One region of the Streptomyces sp. NPDC006012 genome, then DNA from elsewhere that is predicted to be linked to it. Evidence: riboswitches for the same ligand, from Rfam matches in the RefSeq annotation. Region 1 holds a riboswitch; the other holds the start of a gene.

Region 1 (9,253 bases):
ACCTCGGCGCGCTGTGCTTCCGACAAGGGCTCGCCGCGCTGCTGCAGGACCGGGTGGACGCCGACGAGCTGAGCCTGCCCGACGCCCTGCGGATCGCCGCCTGGGCGGGCCGGGACAACGCCCGCCGCCTGTACGGACTGCCCGCATCCGACCCCGCCCGCGACTGAGCGCCCACCACACCCGGAAAGTATGATCAAGCAATGTCTGACATGACCGAAACCACCCCCGGTTGGCTGTCCTCCGACGAGTTGGAGATGGCGCGCGCCCGCATGCCGATCCTGTACGTCGAGGCCGTGCCGGTGCGCGTGGACGACAGCGGCGAAGTCACCAGCATCGGTCTGCTGCTGCGCATCGGACCGGACGGCACGGTCAGCCGGACCCTGGTCTCCGGCCGGATCCTGCACCACGAGCGGGTCCGCGACGCGCTGTTGCGGCATCTGGAGAAGGACCTGGGCCCGGTGGCGCTGCCACGGGTCCCGGCCTCGCTCCAGCCGTTCACGGTCGCCGAGTACTTCCCGACCGCGGGGGTCACTCCGTACCACGATCCGCGCCAGCACGCGGTGTCCCTCGCCTATGTCGTCCCGGTGACCGGCGACTGCCGCCCCCGCCAGGACGCACTGGACCTCGTGTGGTTCACCCCGCAGGAGGCCGCGTCGGAGGCGGTGCAGAGCGAGATGCCGGGCGGGCACGGGGCGCTGCTCAAGCAGGCCCTCGCGTACGTCGGCCAGGTGCCCTGACCGACGTACGCGGGGGCGTTCAGTGCAGGTCGGCCCGCGGCGGGGTGCCGTCGAGGAAGCCGCCCGACTGGTGCTGCCACAGCTTCGCGTAGGCGCCTTCCGCCGCGAGCAGTTCGTGGTGGGTGCCCTGCTCGACGATCCGCCCGCGGTCGAGCACGACGAGCCGGTCCATGGCGGCCACCGTGCTCAGCCGGTGCGCCACCACCAGTGCCGTCCGCCCTTCCATGAGCCGCCACAGCGCCTTCTGGACCAGGATCTCGCTCTCGGAGTCGAGGGCGCTGGTCGCCTCGTCGAGCAGGAGGATCGGCGCGTCCCGCAGGATCGCCCGGGCGAGGGCGACCCGCTGACGCTGTCCGCCGGACAGTTTCACGCCGCGCTCGCCCACCATGGTCCCGAAGCCGTCCGGCAGCGCGTCCGCGAACTCCGTGACGTGCGCCGCCTCGGCCGCGCGGCGGATCTCGGCGTCGGTGGCGTCGGGCCGCGCGAAGGCGATGTTGTCCCGCAGCGTGCGGTGGAACATCGCCGGGTCCTGCGGCACATAGGCGATCAGGCTGCGCAGGTCCGCCTGGCGCAGCCGGCTGATCTCCTGACCGCCGATCAGGATCCGGCCGGAGTCGATGTCCGTCATCCGCAGCAGCAGCCGGGTGAGCGTGGTCTTGCCACCGCCGGAGCGGCCGACGAGCCCGAGTTTCGCCCCGCTGGGCACGGCCAGGTCGAGGCCCTCGAACAGCGGATCGGCGCCCCCGTGGGCGAAGGTCACCCGCTCGAACCGGACCTCGGCCGGACAGGACGACAGCGGCTCCGGCATCACCGGGTCCAGCACCGTCGGCGCGCTCTGCAGGAGTTCGGTGAACTGCGCGGCCTCCGTCATCGAGCTCTCCAGACGGCGGTAGATCTGGTTGAACTCGAACATGATCCGTGTCGCGTTGGTGTAGTACGTGAAGGCGACCACGACGGCCTCCACACCGTGCCCGCGCCCGGCGAACGCGACCGCGATCAGCAGGCCCAGCACGTTGGTCAGTACGGACATGGGCGCGACCAGGGTGTCGATGCGCAGATTGCCGTAGTCCCAGGACCGCAGGGTGAGCCGGCGCGACGCCGCGACGCGGGAGCGGTGCTCGGCGGCCTCGCGTCCCTCGGCGGCGAACGCCCGGACCGTGTCCATGTTCATCAGGCTGTCGGCGACATGGCCGGACACCCGGGCGATCGCCTCCTCACGTCGGCTGACCAGGGCCTGGCGGCGGCGGATCAGCGGCACCACGCACAGCGCGGTCACCACGATCATCGTCAGCAGGCCGACCACGAGCAGCGGTTCGTACCGCCACAGCACGACCGAGCCGAAGATCAGCGGCACGAAGCTGCCCGCCACGTTGAACGTCAGCGTGTCGACGAACTCCTCGAAGCGGGTGGCGAAGCTCAGCACCCGCTTGGTCAGCGACCCGGCGAAGTTGTCGTGGAAGAACGCGGCGTCCTGGGCGAACAGTTCGTCCATGCCGATCACGTACAGGTGCTCGATACCGAGGGCATCGATACGGTTCAGGCAGTGCAGGCCGATCCGCCACAGCGCCTCCGCGAACAGCAGGACGCCGGCGAAGCCGAGGACGTACGGCAGTGCCATGCCGATGCCGGGGCGGCCGTTGTCGGCGATGTCGGCGACGAGTTTGGCGACGATCAGCGGCCCGACGTAGGCGATGCCGATGTTGCCGAGCGCCGGCAGCAGCATCGCGGGCACCGTGAGCCGGCGCAGCCGCGCCAGTTCCCGTCCGTAGTACCGGAGCGCAAGGAGCACCGAGCCCTTGCGCGGTTGTGTCGTCTCTGAATCAGGCGGTCCCATCCCAACCCTGTGATGTAGTAGGACAGCCCGCAACCCCACGCGGCACACCACGGCGGCCGGGAACGTCAGGAGCGGACCAGGAGGACCGGCAGTGTCCCTCGGGCGCGCTCGCGACGTCCACGCGTTTTCTGCCGGACCGCACCCAATGCGCCATGTGGGCAGACCTGCGATCGGCGGGTCCTGCGCGACGGCACCGGCGGCTGGACCGCGGCCGTGTGGCTGGACACCGCGATCGTCGTCGCCGGGTTCTGCCTGCCGATCGTCACGCCCTGCGGGGCGCCATGAAGACGTAGAGGCCGAGGATGTCGGGGCACGGGGCGACGCCAGGGCCACCCGCCTGTACCCAGCGGGCGATGTCGTCGGTGGCTTCGGGGTCGTTGACGAGGCCGAGCCAGACCGGGCGGGCTCCCGCAGCGCGGGCCTCGGCGGAGGGCTGGACGACGATCACGTTGGCGTGTTCGCACACATCGAGGCAGTCAGAGACCCGTACGGGTACCTCCTCGGCCAGGCGGGCGAGTTGGTGGTCGTGATCCACGCCGGCGACTTTCGGGGTTCCGCAGCAGCAGTCCCGGCAGACGACAACTCGGCACGGAGCGGGTCGGGCGGTGGTGTGCTCCGTGCCGGCTGCTTCAGGGCTCTGTCGGGGCATCGCTCGTCACGCTCCTCTTCGGGAGAGATCCGTCCCGGGCGGCCGAGCGCAAGAAGCGGATCACAGGGTGGCCGGGTTCGTGGGTGACCTCGGCACGGACGCCGTAGACCTGCTCGATGAGGCCGGGGGTGAGAACCCCGGCGGGGGTGCCCTCCGTGACCGCGCGGCCGTCGCGCAGGACGAGCAGGCGGTCGCAGTACATCGCGGCGAGGTTGAGGTCGTGCAGGGCGATCACCGTGGTGACCGGCAGCCCGCCTATCAGGTCCAGGAGGTCGAGCTGGTGCTGGATGTCGAGGTGGTTGGTCGGTTCGTCGAGGAGGAGCTCGCGGGGTTCCTGGGCGAGGGCACGGGCGATCTGGCTGCGCTGGCGCTCGCCGCCGGACAGGGTGTGCCAGGACTGGTCGGCCCGGTCGGTCAGTCCGGTGCGCGCCAGTGCCTCGGTCACGGCCACCGCGTCGGCCGTCGTCGAGGGTGTCCAGGCACGGCGGTGCGGAATGCGGCCGAGCGCGACGACGTCCCTGACCGTCAGTTCGGTCAGGGTGTGGGCGTGCTGCTCGACAGTGGCGACCCGGCGGGCGGTGGCGCGGCGGCCGGCCTCGGCGAGCGGGCGCCCGTCCAGGGTCACGACCCCGGCGGTGGGTGAGAGGACCCCGGCCAGCAGTCTGAGCAGTGTGGACTTCCCCGAGCCGTTGGGGCCGAGCAGACCGACGGTCTCGCCCGGCCGCAGGGCGAGGGTGACGCCGTCGACGACGACCTTGCCGCCGATGTGCCGGACGACGCGGTCCGCTCGCAGGCTGGTCATGCCCTTCCCCGTCCGCGATGGAGGACGGCGACGAATGCCGGCACGCCGATGAGGGACGTCACCACGCCCACCGGGACCTCCTGGGGGTCGAGGACGGTTCGGGCGAGGGTGTCCACCCACACCAGGAAGACGGCCCCGGTCAGCGCGGTGACCGGCAGCAGACGGGCGTGCCCGGAGCCGGTGAGGGCGCGGGTGGCGTGCGGCAGGACCAGGCCGACGAAGCCGATCGCGCCGGCACAGCTGACCAGGGTGGCGGTGAGCAGGGCGGTCGCGCAGAGCAGGACCAGGCGGGTGCGGGCGACCCGGATCCCGAGTCCCGCGGCGGCCTCCTCGCCGAAGGCGAACGCGTCGAGCGTACGGGCGTACCCGAGGCAGACGACGAGGACCACCGCCAGGACGACGGTGCAGAGCAGTACCTGTCCCCAGTCGGCGCCGGTGAGCGAGCCGAGCAGCCAGAACAGCACGCCCCGGGTGGTCTCCGCGTCCGCCGAGGTGAGGACGGTGAAGGAGGTCAGCGCGGAGAACAACTGCATGGCCGCGACCCCGGACAGGACGACCCGGTCGGTGGAGCCGCCGAGGGTGTGGCTGAGCAGCAGCACCAGGCCGAAGGAGAGCAGCGCGCCGAGGAAGGCGCCCGCCGACAGGGACACCGCTCCCCCGCCCACGCCCAGCACGACCACGGCGACCGCTCCGGTGGACGCGCCGGAGGAGACCCCGAGCACGAAGGGGTCGGCGAGCGGGTTGCGCAGCAACGACTGCATGACCGCCCCGCACACGGCGAGTCCGGCCCCGCACACGGCGGCCAGCAGCGTGCGCGGCATCCGCAGGTTCCACACGATTCCGTCCCGAAGCGGCGCCAACGTGCTGTCGCCGAGGCCGAGATGGGCCGCGACGGACGCCCAGACGTCACCGGTGGAGATGTCGGCGGGGCCGATCGTCACGGCCACGGCGATCGACACCAGCAGCGCGGCCGGTCCCCCACCCGTCAACAGCAGCGAGCGGACGCTCACTTGGCGAACCCGAGGCCACGCAGACCGGCGGCGACGTTCTCGATCCCCTCGATCGTGCGGATGGAAGGGTTCATCGCCTGCCCGCTCAACGGGACGTACCGCTTCTTCTTCACGGCCGTCAGATTGCGGGTGGCGGGGTTGGTCTCCAGGAAGCGGATCTTGGCCTTCGCGGTCTCCGCGGTCTGCTGCCTGCGGGTCAGGTCGCCGATCACGATGACGTCGGGGTCGCGGTCGGCGACGGTCTCCCAGTTGATCTGGGGCCATTCGTCGTGGGTGTCGGAGAAGGCGTTCTTCGCGCCGACCGCGCGGGTGATGGCGCCGGGAGCCCCGCAGCAGCCGGCGAGGTAGGGCGACTGGGAGTTGGCGAACCAGTACATGAGGGAGATGTCCGAGGCGTGCAGTCCGGCGGTGGCCGTGCTCACCCGCTTCCTCAGCGAGGCGACGAGCTTCTCGCCGCGCTTCTCATCGCCGAACGCACGTGCCAGGTTTCGTATTTCCCCGTAGACGGCGTCGAGGGTGAGCGGTTCGCTGCGCGATCCGTCGCCGCCGCTGTCGTTGTCCTTGCCCGCGGAGCAGTCGGACGGCGAGACGTAGGTGGGCACGCCCAGCTTCTCGAACTGCTCGCGGGTGGCGACCCCGCCCTTGCCGAGGGTGGAGACGAACGAGGCGGTGACGAAGTCGGGTTCGGCGTCCAGGGCCTTCTCGAAGGAGGGCGCGTTGTCCGCGAGGCGCGGCACGGACGCGTTGGCCTTCTCCAGACCCTTCATCACCGGGTCGGTCCAGGTCGCCGTACCGGCCATGCGGTCGGCGAGGCCGAGGGAGAGCAGGATCTCCGTGGTGCCCTGGTTGAGGGAGACGGCCCGCTTCGGCGCCGACTTCAGGGTGACCTGGTGGCCGCAGTTGTCCAGCGTCACCGGGTAGCCGGCGGCTGAGATTTCCTCCGGCTTCGCGTCGTCGTCGCCGGAGGAGCCGCAGGCGGTGAACAGCAGAGCGGACGCGAGGAGAAGCGCCGGGGTACGGGGAAGGGCGGGGGTGCGGAGCACGGGCATGCCTCTGGAGTCGGGGCTCGTACGCGGAGCCTGGCCTACGGACGTCCCTCCGCGCCGGGGCGCGAAGGTGCCAGCAGGTCTTCGGACTCGGGTTCGTCCGGTCGGGGCGCCTTCCCGGTCTCCCAGTGGCGTCGTGCCCCGCCCGTCCCCCTCACCGCTGCGCGTCAGTTCCGGGTTCGCACCGGATTCCCTGGCCTCGGGTGTGGCTCGACTGGCCCACCGAGGCTATCAAGTCCGCCGTACGGTCAGATGGTGCGATCGGTCACCCGCGTGTGCCGGCTCACCATCCGGATGCCGGACGCAACCCTCCCGGCTCCCTGCCGTCCTGCTGCCGACCACGACCATCGGCTCGTGCCCGCAGACCGGGCAACTGCGCACCGCCCGCGCCGACCTGCGTGCCGGGCGGATCGACTCGTCCGGCTACGGCGAACGCAGCAAGGCGGAGATCGGCGAGGTGGTCGCCTCCCAGGAGAAGGCGCGCCTGGACGTCCTGGTGCACGGCGAGGCCGAGCGCAACGACATGGTGCAGTATTTCGCCGACCAGCTGACGGGCTGCCTCGCCACCCAGCAGGGCTGGGTCCAGTCCTACGGCACCCGCTGCGTCCACGATCCGCCGTTCAGGCCGTGGAGCACCTGCCGCCGCCCCCTCCTCAGGCCGTGGAGGACCTCTCGCACCCCCCGGCTACCGAAGCCACCGAGCCCAATAGTAAGGTATGCCTCGCCTAAGTATTGAACGTTTCATCACAGCTTCAGGAGCACCCATGTCTCTTCGACGCCGCGGCGCAGCCGCCGTCGCCGGCGCCCTCGTGGCCGCGCTGTCCCTCACGGCGTGCGGTGGGTCCGGCGGTGGGAAGGACAGCGCAGGGACCTCCGCGGCGGCCGGGGCCAAGGACTCGAAGTCGGTGGCGCAGGGCGGCAAGGACTTCGGGGACGCCGCACAGAAGACCGCCGCGATGGGCACGAAGGCCGGACCGGGCGAGTGGCCGCGCACCATCACCCACGCCATGGGCACTACGGTCATCAAGGAGCAGCCCAAGCGGGTGGTGGTCCTGGACGTCGGCGAACTCGACAACGTCGTCTCGCTCGGCATCAAGCCGGTCGGTCTTGCGCCCAGTGAGGGCTCGCCGGAACTCCCGTCCTACCTCAAGGGCGGCGCGGGCAAGCCCACGAACGTCGGCACCATCAACAGCCTCAATCTGGAGGCCATCGCCGCGCTCAAGCCGGACCTGATCCTCGGCAGCCAGTTGCGCGCCGCCAACTCCTACGACGAGCTGTCACAGATCGCGCCGACCGTCTTCTCCATCCGCCCCGGCTTCACGTGGAAGGAGAACTATCTCCTCAACGCGGCCACGCTGGACAAGACCGCGCAGGCCAAGGCCAACCTCGCAGCGTACGAGTCGAAGGCGAAGGCCCTCGGGACCAAGCTCGGCGCCGACAAGCCAAGCGTGTCGATGGTGCGTTACATGCCCGAGGGCAAGATCCGCCTCTACGCGAACGACTCCTTCATCGGCACCATCCTCGACGATGTCGGCATCCCGCGGCCGAAGAACCAGGACATCGCGGACCTGGCCGTGGAGGTCAGCGCCGAGAACATCGATCAGGCCGACGCCGACTACATCTTCACCGGCGTCTACGGCGACCCGAAGGCCACCGACAAGACCAAGGCCCAGGGCAACCCGCTGTGGAAGAACCTGAAGGCGGTCAAGGACGGCCACGCCTTCGACGTCTCCGACGAGACCTGGTACCTCGGGCTCGGAGTGACCGCGGCCAACGCGGTCCTCGACGACCTGGAGCAGCACCTCACGGCGTAAGCCCGTGATGCCGCCGCGGGCCGGACGCGGGCGGGCCCCGTGCCTGCCCGCGTCCGGCGTGCGACGGCCCCTTACCCCCATCCGGAAAGAGAGAGTGAGCGCGGCACATGGCGCGACCGACCCGTCGCCGCATCGCCTGGCTCGCGGGCTCCTCGGCGATGCTGCTGATCGCCGTCCTGCTGAGCCTTGCCGTGGGCAGTCGCCAGATCGCCCCGGGCGAAGTGTTCCAGGCACTGCTGCACGGCGGCACCAGTGACGACGCCCAGGTGGTGCGGGCGCTACGGGTGCCACGTACCGTCATCGGTGTGCTGGCCGGTACGGCCCTCGCCGTCGCCGGGACCGTCATGCAGGGGGTCACCCGCAACCCGATCGCCGAACCCGGCATCCTGGGCGTCAGCCAGGGCGCGTCCGCCGGGGTGGTGTGCGCGATTGCGTTCCTCGGCGTGCACACGCTCCTCGGATACATCTGGTTCGCCTTCGCGGGCGCGGTGCTGGCGGCCGTCGCGGTCTACGCCGTCGCCGCCGGCGGCTACCGCGGCGCCTCCCCCGTCAAACTCGCGTTGTCGGGCGCCGCGACGAACGCCTTCCTCGCCGCCGTGGTCTCCGGCATCGTCACCACCAACGCACGCGCCCTGGACGAATTCCGCTTCTGGCAGGTCGGTTCCATCAGCGGCCGGGACGGCGACGTCGTCGGTCAGATCTGGCCGTTCGTCGTGGCCGGCCTGGTGCTGGCCGGTGCCTTGGCCCGCGGCCTGGACGCGCTCGCGCTCGGCGACGACAGTGCCAAGGCCCTCGGCCACAACGTGGCCCTGCTCCGCGTCCTGGGCGCGGTCGGGGCGACCGTGCTGACGGGCGCGGCCGTGGCCGCCGTCGGGCCGATCGCGTTCACGGGCCTGGCCGTCCCGCACATCGCACGGGCGCTGGTCGGTACGGCGCACCGGTGGGTGCTGCCGGTGTCGGCCCTGCTCGGCCCGGTGATGATCCTCGCCTCCGACGTGCTCGGCCGTATCGTCTTCCCGCCCTCGGAGGTGCCGGTGGCCGTCATGACCGCCCTGCTCGGTGTGCCGTTCCTCATCGCGCTGGTGCGCCGCAGGAAGGTAGTCGCCGCATGAGCCGCACGACCGGCCCGGCAACCGCCCCGACGGCCGGCATGACAAAAACAGCGGCAGCGTCCGCCGCGCGTTCCGTACGCCCGGCAGGGCACGCCGTGCTGCGTACCGCGCGCGCCAGTTTCCTGGTCCACCGCAGAGCGGTGCTCGTCGCCGCCGCGCTCGCCGTACTGCTGACGGCGGCCGTCGTGGCGTACCTCTGCGTCGGCGAGTCCTTCGTCTCCCCCACGGAGGTCGTCAACGTCCTGCTCG
Region 2 (9,253 bases), on a different contig from region 1:
CCCGTGCGCCGTGGGATCGTCGCACGACCTGCGGGCACGGGGGCGAAGTATTCTGGCGGGGCGGGCACCCTGGGCGCCCGGAACTGGAGGACATCAGTCGTGAGAGGGGACATATGACGGCCGCTGCCGCGACCGGATCCCGGACCGCCGAGGCCGCCCCGGCCTGCGGCGTACGGAGCCCGCTCGTCGCGGTCACGGCTCCCGGCGACACCGCAACCGAAGGCGCCGCCCGGACGGACCGGTGGCCCCGGTGACACACCATCACGACCTCCGCTCGCCCGGGGGCACCCCGGGAGCGCGCGACGGGACGGCTTTCTCCACCCTGTACGAACGCGCCCGGGCCCTGGCGGAGAGTGGCCGGCGGGCGATCCTGGGCATCGTCGGGGCGCCCGCTTCCGGAAAGTCCACGCTGGCCGCCCACCTGGCCGGCGCACTCGGCCCGGACACGGCCGTCGTGGTGCCCATGGACGGCTTCCACCTGGCCAACGCGGAACTGGAGCGGCTCGGCCGGCGGCAGCGCAAGGGCGCCCCGGACACCTTCGACGCCGCGGGGTACGCCGCCCTGCTCCGCCGGCTGCGCGAGCCGGGGGAGCAGAGCGTGTACGCCCCGCAGTTCCACCGCGATGTGGAGGAGGCCGTCGCGGGCGCCATCCCGGTCCCGGCGGAGACACCCTTGGTCATCACCGAAGGCAACTACCTGCTGCTCGACGACGGTCCCTGGACGGGCGTCAGGACACTCCTCGACGAGGTGTGGTACATCGCCATCGACGACGAGACACGGCTCGACCGGCTCGTCCGACGCCATGTGTCCTACGGCAAACCCCTTGCGGAGGCCCGCGCCTGGTCGCTCGGCAGCGATCAGCGCAACGCCGAACTCATCGCCGCCACCCTGGGGCGAGCCGACCTGGTGGTCTCCCTGCCGCTCCTCGGCCCCTCCCCGGACGGTTCCGGTCATGACCCCGTGTGACCACCGTGCCAACACGGTGAGGCTCGGTGGTCCGACCACTCGGCTGCTTCGGGCGGTCGACCACCGGCTGTTTCGAGCGGTCGACTACTCGGCCTTGCCCAGGCCGGTCCGGAAGAACTCCGACAGCTTCTCGACGGCCGGGCCGACGTAGACCTCCTTGTCGTAGAGGTCGACGTGGCCGGCGCCGTCGATCCAGTGCAACTCCTTGGGGCCACCGGCGTGCTGGAAGGCGTGGACGCTCATCCAGGAGGTGACGGCCCTGCTGCCCGCGATCAGCAGCAACGGGCGCGGGGCGATCAGGCTGACGGAGGCGAGCCCGTCGAAGAACGCGATGCGGTCGATGCTGGACCAGGTGAGGGTCTGCGCCGAGCGCGGGTGCCGGGCTCGGTCGGTGCGGTAGTAGTCGAAGCCGTCCACCGCGTGCTGACCACCCAGCGCGCGGGCCTGCTCCGCCGTGTCCGGAAACAGCGGGAAGGACTGTACGCCCTCGCCCCGGGCTTCCGCGGTGCGGGCCGTGGCGGCCGCGTCCAGCATGCCCTGGAAGACGGCCGGGTCCTGCGTGCCGTCGGGGCCGACCCGGAACTGACGGCCAATGTCGACGGCGGAGACCGCGCCGACCGCCTTGATGCGGTGGTCGGACGCCGCCGCCGTGAGGGCGTACCCGCCGGAGGCACAGATGCCCAGGGCGCCGATGCGGTCGGGGTCGACCTCCGCGCGCGTGGTCAGGAAGGAGACCGCGGCCTTGATGTCCTCGACCCGCTGCGCAGGGTCTTCCAGGCCGCGCGGCTCACCCTCGCTCTCGCCCTGGTGGGCGGCGTCGAACGTCAAGGTGACGAAGCCCTGCTCGGCCAGGCGTCGCGCGTACAGGCCGGCGGTCTGTTCCTTCACGCCGCTGCCGGGGTGGCCGACGACGACCGCCGGACGCGGACCGGCGGTCTCGCCATCCGGGACGTACAGGTGCCCGGCGAGCTCGATACCGGCACTCGGGAAGGTGACGTTGGTCATCACGGTGGTGCTCCAGTCGCACTGAGGGGGAGATCGGGCTCGCAGGGGCGGGCTCCGGCGACCGTCTTGCTCCCGGCCGCACCACCACAGTGCCGTGGGCAGCTGCGGGGTGCCAGGGAAGGAGTTGCCTATGGAGGCTGGTACCAGGCACACCACATCGGCTCCGCCCGCACACCCTCGCCCCGGAGACGTGACCCGACGGGGCACCCGCGCCGTATGGCCGTCGCGGCGAGCGGAGCGGCGGTACGTGTGGGCCCGCGTCCAGCCAGGAACCGGGGGTGAGGCCGACCGTGTGCAGGTCGATGTCGCCGGTGCCGGGGGTACGGCCCGTGGCGAACAGGACCTCGTCCGCCGCCAGACCGGACGGCTGCCGGTGGCGACGGCCACCGCGTGCCGGGCCGTGCGGGTCTGGCGGACACCGTCGTCCCTGGTGACGGTGACCCGGCGGGGGCCGTCGAGGCGGCCCTGGCCGCGGAACAGGACGGCGCCGATGGACTTTGACCCACAGGGCCTGCCCGGAGTCGTCCCAGTCGGTGACGTACCGGTTGCGCCGGGCGAGCACGTCACCCGGTGTCCAGCCGGCCCGTGACGGCCCGCCGGGCACCGTGCACGCGGCGCGCGTCGGCGACCGCGATGACCGGCCGCAGCAGCGCCTTGCTGGGGGTACAGGCCCAGTAGGAGAGCACCGCCGCCGGCTGGACCCGAGGAAGCACGGTGGTGGGGGACCCGCGCGTCGGCCACGCCCGGCTGCGACCGCCGCCGAAAGAACACTCTCCGCGACAGGACATCTCCGGACGGTTAAGTTCTCTGCTGCGTCGACGTCGCCGGCGCGGGAGGGCGCGGCATGCGTACCCCGCGCCGGGTCCCCGGCACCTTAGCCGAGGTCACCGGCGCCGACGTGGAGCGCTTCTTCGCCCCGCCCGGTGATCCTGAATTGGGGCTCGACGGGCCCAAGTGGGGCCCCGAAGCGCCCCGGTGAACCAGGCATCCGCCGTGAGACCGGGATCACCTCGGGCGGGTGCGGTCTTGGCCGGGCACGCGCCGCGCGGTACGGTCTGTGCGATATCGACGACGGTACGACGGAAGCCGGTGGGAATCCGGCACGGTCGCGCCACTGTATGCGAGGGCCCCCGGGCCGTTCGTGAGTCAGACCCGTGGCTGTCGTCCTGTGCACCACCGAGATGGGACGCGAACTCCCAGAGGAGGTCCTGCCATGGCGCAGACCGTCGCCCGGCCGACAGCCACCACTCCGGTCGTACCCGCCAAGGTGCCGCTCAAGGCGATAGCGCCCTGGGCGGTCTTCTTCGGCCTACTGATGCTGGTCCTGCTGTACTTCGTCGGCGCCGAGCAGGGCGCCACCTCCGTGTTCAGCGGCACGGACGTCCACGAATGGGTCCACGACGCCCGCCACCTGCTCGGCTTCCCCTGCCACTGACGCGAGGGGAAACCGCACACCCATGAACTCCGCAACCGTACGGAACCTTCTCGTGCGGGGCATGCTCGCCGGTCTCGCGGCCGGTGTACTCGCCCTGATCGTGGCCTACTTCCTCGGCGAGCCGAGCGTCGACAAGGCGATCGGCTTCGAGGACGCCCACGCCCACGAACACGAAATGGAGGTCGTCTCCCGCTCCCTCCAGTCCACCGCCGGGCTCGCCACCGGCGTCCTCGTCTACGGGATTGCTTTCGGCGGCATCGCGGCGCTCGCCTTCTGCGTCGCCCTCGGCCGCGTCGGGCGCCTCGGCCCCCGGGCGACCGCGCTGCTGCTGGCGAGTTGCGCGCTGCTCGCCGTGTACGTCGTGCCGTTCCTGAAGTATCCCGCCAATCCGCCGTCCGTCGGAGATCCCGGCACCATCGGCAGGCGAACCGCCCTGTACTTCCTGATGATGCTGCTCAGCGTGCTCCTCGCGATCGGTGCCACGATCCTCGGCAAGCGGCTCGCCCCGCGGCTGGGCACGTGGTACGCGACCGTCGCGGCGGTGGCCTCGTTCGCCGTCGTGATCGGCCTGGCGTACGCGTTCCTGCCGGCCGTCAACGAGCTGCCGGCGGATTTCCCGGCCGCCCTGTTGTGGCGGTTCCGGCTGTCCGCCCTGGCCGTCCAGGCCGTGCTGTGGGGCGGGTTCGGCCTGGTCTTCGGGGAAGTCGCCGAGCGGCTGCTGAACCCGAGACGCGCAAGGACCGCGGCCGGAAAGACGGTTCCCGCCGCACACTGAGCCGGCGCGAACCAGCGCACCGGATCATTACCGCGCGAGGCTTCCGTGCTGCAGGGTGAGGCGTTCGACGCCGACCCGGTGGTACGGGAGCCTCGGTGTTCTCCCGGGTTCTACGTGTGTGCGGCGAAGTCACACACACCTGGAGAGTTTTTCACGGGCCTGCTCCGCCCGCCACTCCAGCCGCTTTCCGGCCTCCAGTTGCAGGGTGGCCTCCGGCTGCCTTCCGGACGTCGCTCGCTATCCGGCGTCCGGCCGGGCAAGCGGGTGTCCCAGCCGGACATTCCAGCGTCCGGCCCGTCCGCTCAGCTCGGTCGCCGTCAGCGGGGCGACATCGAGGCGCCAGAAGGCCGTCACGGGCATGTCCAGCGCGTGGACGACGGCTGCCCGTACGATCTCCGGTTCGACCACGGCGAGCGTGCGGCCGTCCGTGCCCGCCACGGCGGTCAGCCAGCCCGCGACCCGCCCGCACAAGTCCCGTACCGATTCACCCCCGTGCGGCGCCGACTCCGGATCGGCGAGCCAGCGGCTTACCGCCTCCGGCTCGGCGGTCCCCACCTCGTCCAGCGTGCGCCCACGCCAGCGCCCCACGTCGAGACCCGCCAACTGGGTTGCCACCGCGGCGTCGAGGCCGAGCGCAGCGGCCGTCTCCCGGCAGCGCACGCTGGGCGGGACGAGGACGCGGGCGGCGGAAGGCAGTGTCCCGGCCGCCGAACGGGCCTGCGCCGCACCGCCGTTGCCGATCGAGCGGCCGTCGTCGAAGCGCGCCTGCCGCAGCGAGGCACCCATGGCGGCGGCGACGAAGAACACCCGAGTGGTCACGCGATCTCTCCTGCTCGTGCCGTCAGAGTGCACCGGGGCGACCGGATACGGCACACATGTGGCCGCGAACATAGCATCCGCACCACCATGTGGTGCCGGGCGGAGGACGGCCGCCGCCGAGCGCCCCGCCCGCTCCAGATGCAGCCCCAGGTCTTGCCTCGCAAGCTGGAAGGGGGAACCACCCGATGTCGAAAGGCGAAGAAGGTGTGTGCCATGCGCAGCCGAACCATACGAGTCCTGGGCGCGGGGGTCACCACGGCGCTGCTGGCCGGCGGAGCTGTCCTCACAGGCGTCGGTACGGCCAGTGCGGCCCGGACGTCTCCGGCGGCCGGCGAAACCGCCCGCGCGCGCTGTGGAACCGTGACCGGGCACTGGGTGACCGTTGAGTACAACGATTACAAACATCGGTTCTGGGTGACCGAGCACCAGGTCTGTTGGAAGAGGTAGCTTCCCCGGCGAGGGTCGGTCTTTCCGGAGCCCGACCCTCAACCGCGGCTGCTGCCCTCCGCCTTGCGGTGCGGACCACAGGTGGTGCAGGAACCACGGCATGCGGCGGGGGAACCGACCGCTGACTGCGTGCCGGTTCAGCGCGTGGCGAGGAGTTCGAGCGTGTCGATCACACGGTTCGAGAAACCCCACTCGTTGTCGTACCAGGCGACCACCTTGACGTGCCGGCCGTCCACCCGGGTGAGAGCCGAGTCGAAGATGGCCGAGGCCGGATTGCCGGTGATGTCGGACGACACGAGCGGGTCCTCCGAGAATTCGAGGATGCCGGCGAGCGGCCCCGACGCCGCGTCCCGGTAGGCCGCCAGCACGTCGTCGCGGGTCACCTCACGGCTGACGGTCGTGTTGAGTTCGACGATCGAACCCACCGGCACCGGCACCCGGATCGAGTCGCCCGACAGCTTGCCGTCGAGGTTCGGCAGCACGAGGCCGATGGCCTTGGCGGCGCCCGTCGTGGTCGGCACGATGTTCACTGCCGCGGCGCGGGCCCGGCGGGCATCACGGTGCGGACCGTCCTGCAGGTTCTGCTCCTGCGTGTAGGCGTGCACCGTCGTCATGAAACCGTGCTCGATGCCGGCGAGTCGATCGAGCACCGAGGCCAGCGGGGCGAGCGCGTTCGTCGTGCACGAGGCGTTCGAGACGATCGTGTGCGCGGCCGGGTCGTACGCGTCGGTGTTCACGCCGAACGCGAGCGTCACGTCGGCCCCGTCCGACGGCGCGCTCACGAGTACCTTGGCGGCGCCCGCGGTGAGATGGGCGCGGGCCGCGGCGGCCGAGGCGAAGCGGCCCGTCGCCTCCAGCACGATGTCCACCCCGAGTTCACCCCACGGCAGCTTCGCCGGTTCGCGTTCGGCGAGCACCTTGATGCGACGGCCGTCGACGACGAGGGTGTCCCCGTCGACGGTCACGGGCCGGCCGAGCCGCCCGGCCGTCGTGTCGTAGGCGAGGAGCCGCGCGAGCGTGGCGGGCTCCGTGAGGTCGTTGACCGCGACGACGTCGAGGTCGCTGTCGCGTTCCAGCAGCGCACGCAGCACATTGCGTCCGATGCGGCCGAATCCGTTGACGGCGATACGGGTCATGTGGGATTCCCTTCGTCTCCCGCTCAGCGTCGCCCGGGGCGGCCCGCGGCGACAGCGGCCGAAGTGCCACGGTCCGCAAGGATCACGCCATGGGCACCGGGCTACTCGCCCTGGGTGAAGGTGCGCCGGTATTCACTCGGCGTGGTGCCGAGAATGCGCTGGAAGTGCAGCCGGAGGTTGGTACCGGTGCCGAGACCGATGTCGGTGGCGATCTGCTCGACGCTCCGCTGCGAACGTTCGAGCAGCTCACGGGCGAGGTCGATGCGGGCGCGCAGGACCCACTGCATCGGCGTGTACCCGGTGTCCTCGACGAAACGCCGGGAGAACGTACGGGGGGACACCGCCGCGTGCCGGGCGAGCACATCGAGGGTCAGGTGCTCGTCCAGCCGGTGCAGGGCCCACTCGCGGGTGGCGGCGAACCGCTCGCCGAGCGGTTCCGGCAGGCTGCGCGGCACGTACTGGGCCTGCCCGCCGCTGCGGTAGGGGGCCGCGACCAGCCGTCTTGCCGCGTGGTTGGACGCCGCCACTCCGAGGTCGCGGCGCAGGATGTGCAGGCACAGGTCGATGCCGGAGGCGGCGCCGGCGGATGTCAGCATGTCGCCCTCGTCGACGAACAGCACGTTCTCGTCGACCTGGACGAGCGGGTGTTTCGCCGCGAGTGCCCGCGTGTAGTGCCAGTGCGTCGTGGCCCGTTTGCCGTCGAGCAGGCCCGTGGCGGCGAGCGCGAAGGCGCCCGTCGAGATGGCGGCGAGCCGCGTGCCCCGGTCGTGGGCGGCGACCAGGGCGTCCACGACGGCCCGCGGCGGATCGTCACGGTCCGGGAAGCGATAGCCGGGGACGAAGGCGATGTCGGCCCAGGCGAGCGCGTCGAGGCCGTGCGCGACGTGGTAGGACAGGCCGTCGCCGCCCCTCACGAGGCCCGGCTCGGCGCCGCACGCCCGTACCTCGTACGGCATACTCGCGCGGGTCGTGAACACCTGCGCGGGAATCCCGACGTCGAGCGGTTTCGCGCCGTCGAGCACGAGGACGGCGACGCGATGCAGACGGGAGGGCGGCACGGGGCCAGGGTACGCGGGCGGGCGGGACCGTTCCGGCACCGCGGCCGTGCGGCGCCGCGCCGGCCACTACGGACGGTGGGCGGCCAGCACGTCCTCGATCGCGCCGCGGAGGAAGACACGTGTGAGTTCCGCTCGGCGGGCGGCCCACTGCGTGGGGGCAGGAGCAGGCGCACCGTAGCGGCGCTGCCTGATGTCCCGTACCACGTCCGGCGGGGCGTTCAGGTCCGCCAGGACGTCGAGGGCCTCGGACTTGGTGATCAGCCGTCCGGTGCGCAGTGTGACGCTCGCCCGGGCCAGGGTGAGCAGGCCCAGGTCGACCCAGACGTCCCGCAGCCACCGGTCCGGATGGTCCAGGGCGGGACGCCAGAAGGCCGAGAGGTCGTCGACGACGAAGTCGGCGAGCCGGCGGTCGGTGACGGGCGGCAGCAGTCCGGCCGGCGGCGGCCCGTACAGGACCTTGCCGAACCGGAGCAGTTCGCACCGGGTCACCGCGGTGACCGGGCGGTGCATCAACTCCTCATGCGCCCAGGTGAGATGGCGCCGCGTGTGGTCGTCCCACGCGTCGGCCACGACGTAGGTGCAGTGCAGCCCGGAGGCCCGTGGGATGGCTTTTGCCAAGTCCTGGTGGAGGTCGACCAGTTGCTCCTCCTCCTGGGCCGTGCACGGCTCGGCGAGCACGGCGATCAGGTCGAGGTCACTGACCCCCGGCCGGTAGTCGCCGCCGGCCAGTGAGCCGTGTGCCCATACGGCGATCAGCGACGGCAGGGCGCGCAGGGCGCCGACGAAACGGTCGAGAAGCCGGTGGGTCACCTCATCTGTCACCAGGCCAGTGTTTCGCGCAGCCGACGGCCTGGACAAGAGCGTCACCCGCGCGTGGACACCTATGACGTACTGCTGACGTACTGCGCCAGCGAGTCGTCTCCCACCACTTCCACTTCGACGAGACCGGTCAGGCACGGCTGGACCGCAGCCCGCACCGCTACATCTGGCCGGCCGAGCTGGACCTGATGGCCCGGTTGGCCGGGTTCGAGCTGGAGGCCAGGTACGCGGACCGGTCGGGCGCCGAGTTCACCGACGAGTCCCGTTCCCATGTGTCGGTCTACCGCCTCCCGCCGCAGGGGTAATCACCGTGCGGGCCGGGGCCGCCCTCAGCGCAGATCCGTGCGCGGGGTGATGGCCCAGTGACGGGTTCGCAGGACGCGGCCCGCGAAGGTGACGTCGACCTCCGAGACGAATCGGAAGCCGACCGAGCGGCAGATGCCGTTCGACGCCGCGTTGCCGGTCGCCGGGAAGGCGTGCACGACACCCCACCGGTCCTGGTCCCGGGCCTGTTCGAGCAGGGTGCGGACGGCGCGTTTGGCCAGCCCCTGCCCCTGGAACTCCGGCAGTACCATCCACCCGATCTCGGAGACCGGTCCGCTATCGCCGTCATGGGACCAGAGCGTCACGGTTCCCGCCACCAGGTCCGGGACGTCCGGATCGGGGATGATCATCTTGAGCCATGCGAGGTCGGCCGCGGCCTGCCGGGCGTCCCGCCGCACCTTGTCCGCCATGCCTGCCCGCGGCAAGGGGCCGCCCAGGTCGGCCATCATGACGGGATCGCACCGCATC

What was found. A riboswitch is a leader RNA that binds a small molecule or an ion and turns the genes downstream of it on or off. The one in region 1 is predicted to bind cobalamin.
Region 2: another riboswitch for cobalamin. It lies ahead of ACFYPJ_RS24800 (CbtB-domain containing protein); the one in region 1 lies ahead of ACFYPJ_RS29040 (ABC transporter substrate-binding protein).

Annotation. Positions count from the first base shown of each region.
Region 1 covers NZ_JBIAIE010000021.1:80,189-89,441, forward strand. The annotation lists gene ACFYPJ_RS29010 (amidohydrolase family protein) at 1-167, shown strand, start outside; gene ACFYPJ_RS29015 (NUDIX hydrolase family protein) at 210-737, shown strand; gene ACFYPJ_RS29020 (ABC transporter ATP-binding protein) at 757-2,571, opposite strand; gene ACFYPJ_RS29025 ((2Fe-2S) ferredoxin domain-containing protein) at 2,834-3,220, opposite strand; gene ACFYPJ_RS29030 (ABC transporter ATP-binding protein) at 3,201-4,022, opposite strand; gene ACFYPJ_RS29035 (FecCD family ABC transporter permease) at 4,019-5,032, opposite strand; gene ACFYPJ_RS29040 (ABC transporter substrate-binding protein) at 5,029-6,081, opposite strand; cobalamin riboswitch at 6,136-6,312, opposite strand; partial or broken gene ACFYPJ_RS29045 (5-methyltetrahydropteroyltriglutamate--homocysteine S-methyltransferase) at 6,395-6,694, shown strand; gene ACFYPJ_RS29050 (ABC transporter substrate-binding protein) at 6,843-7,892, shown strand; gene ACFYPJ_RS29055 (FecCD family ABC transporter permease) at 8,000-9,004, shown strand; gene ACFYPJ_RS29060 (FecCD family ABC transporter permease) at 9,043-9,253, shown strand, end outside.
Region 2 covers NZ_JBIAIE010000015.1:160,551-169,803, forward strand. The annotation lists gene ACFYPJ_RS24780 (nucleoside/nucleotide kinase family protein) at 251-967, shown strand; gene ACFYPJ_RS24785 (alpha/beta hydrolase) at 1,052-1,972, opposite strand; gene ACFYPJ_RS24790 (hypothetical protein) at 2,536-2,685, opposite strand; gene ACFYPJ_RS24795 (hypothetical protein) at 2,817-2,951, shown strand; cobalamin riboswitch at 3,008-3,149, shown strand; gene ACFYPJ_RS24800 (CbtB-domain containing protein) at 3,186-3,407, shown strand; gene ACFYPJ_RS24805 (CbtA family protein) at 3,430-4,182, shown strand; gene ACFYPJ_RS24810 (histidine phosphatase family protein) at 4,420-5,001, opposite strand; gene gap (type I glyceraldehyde-3-phosphate dehydrogenase) at 5,586-6,584, opposite strand; gene ACFYPJ_RS24820 (GlxA family transcriptional regulator) at 6,686-7,642, opposite strand; gene ACFYPJ_RS24825 (nucleotidyltransferase domain-containing protein) at 7,709-8,464, opposite strand; partial or broken gene ACFYPJ_RS24830 (SAM-dependent methyltransferase) at 8,533-8,766, shown strand; gene ACFYPJ_RS24835 (GNAT family N-acetyltransferase) at 8,791-9,253, opposite strand, start outside.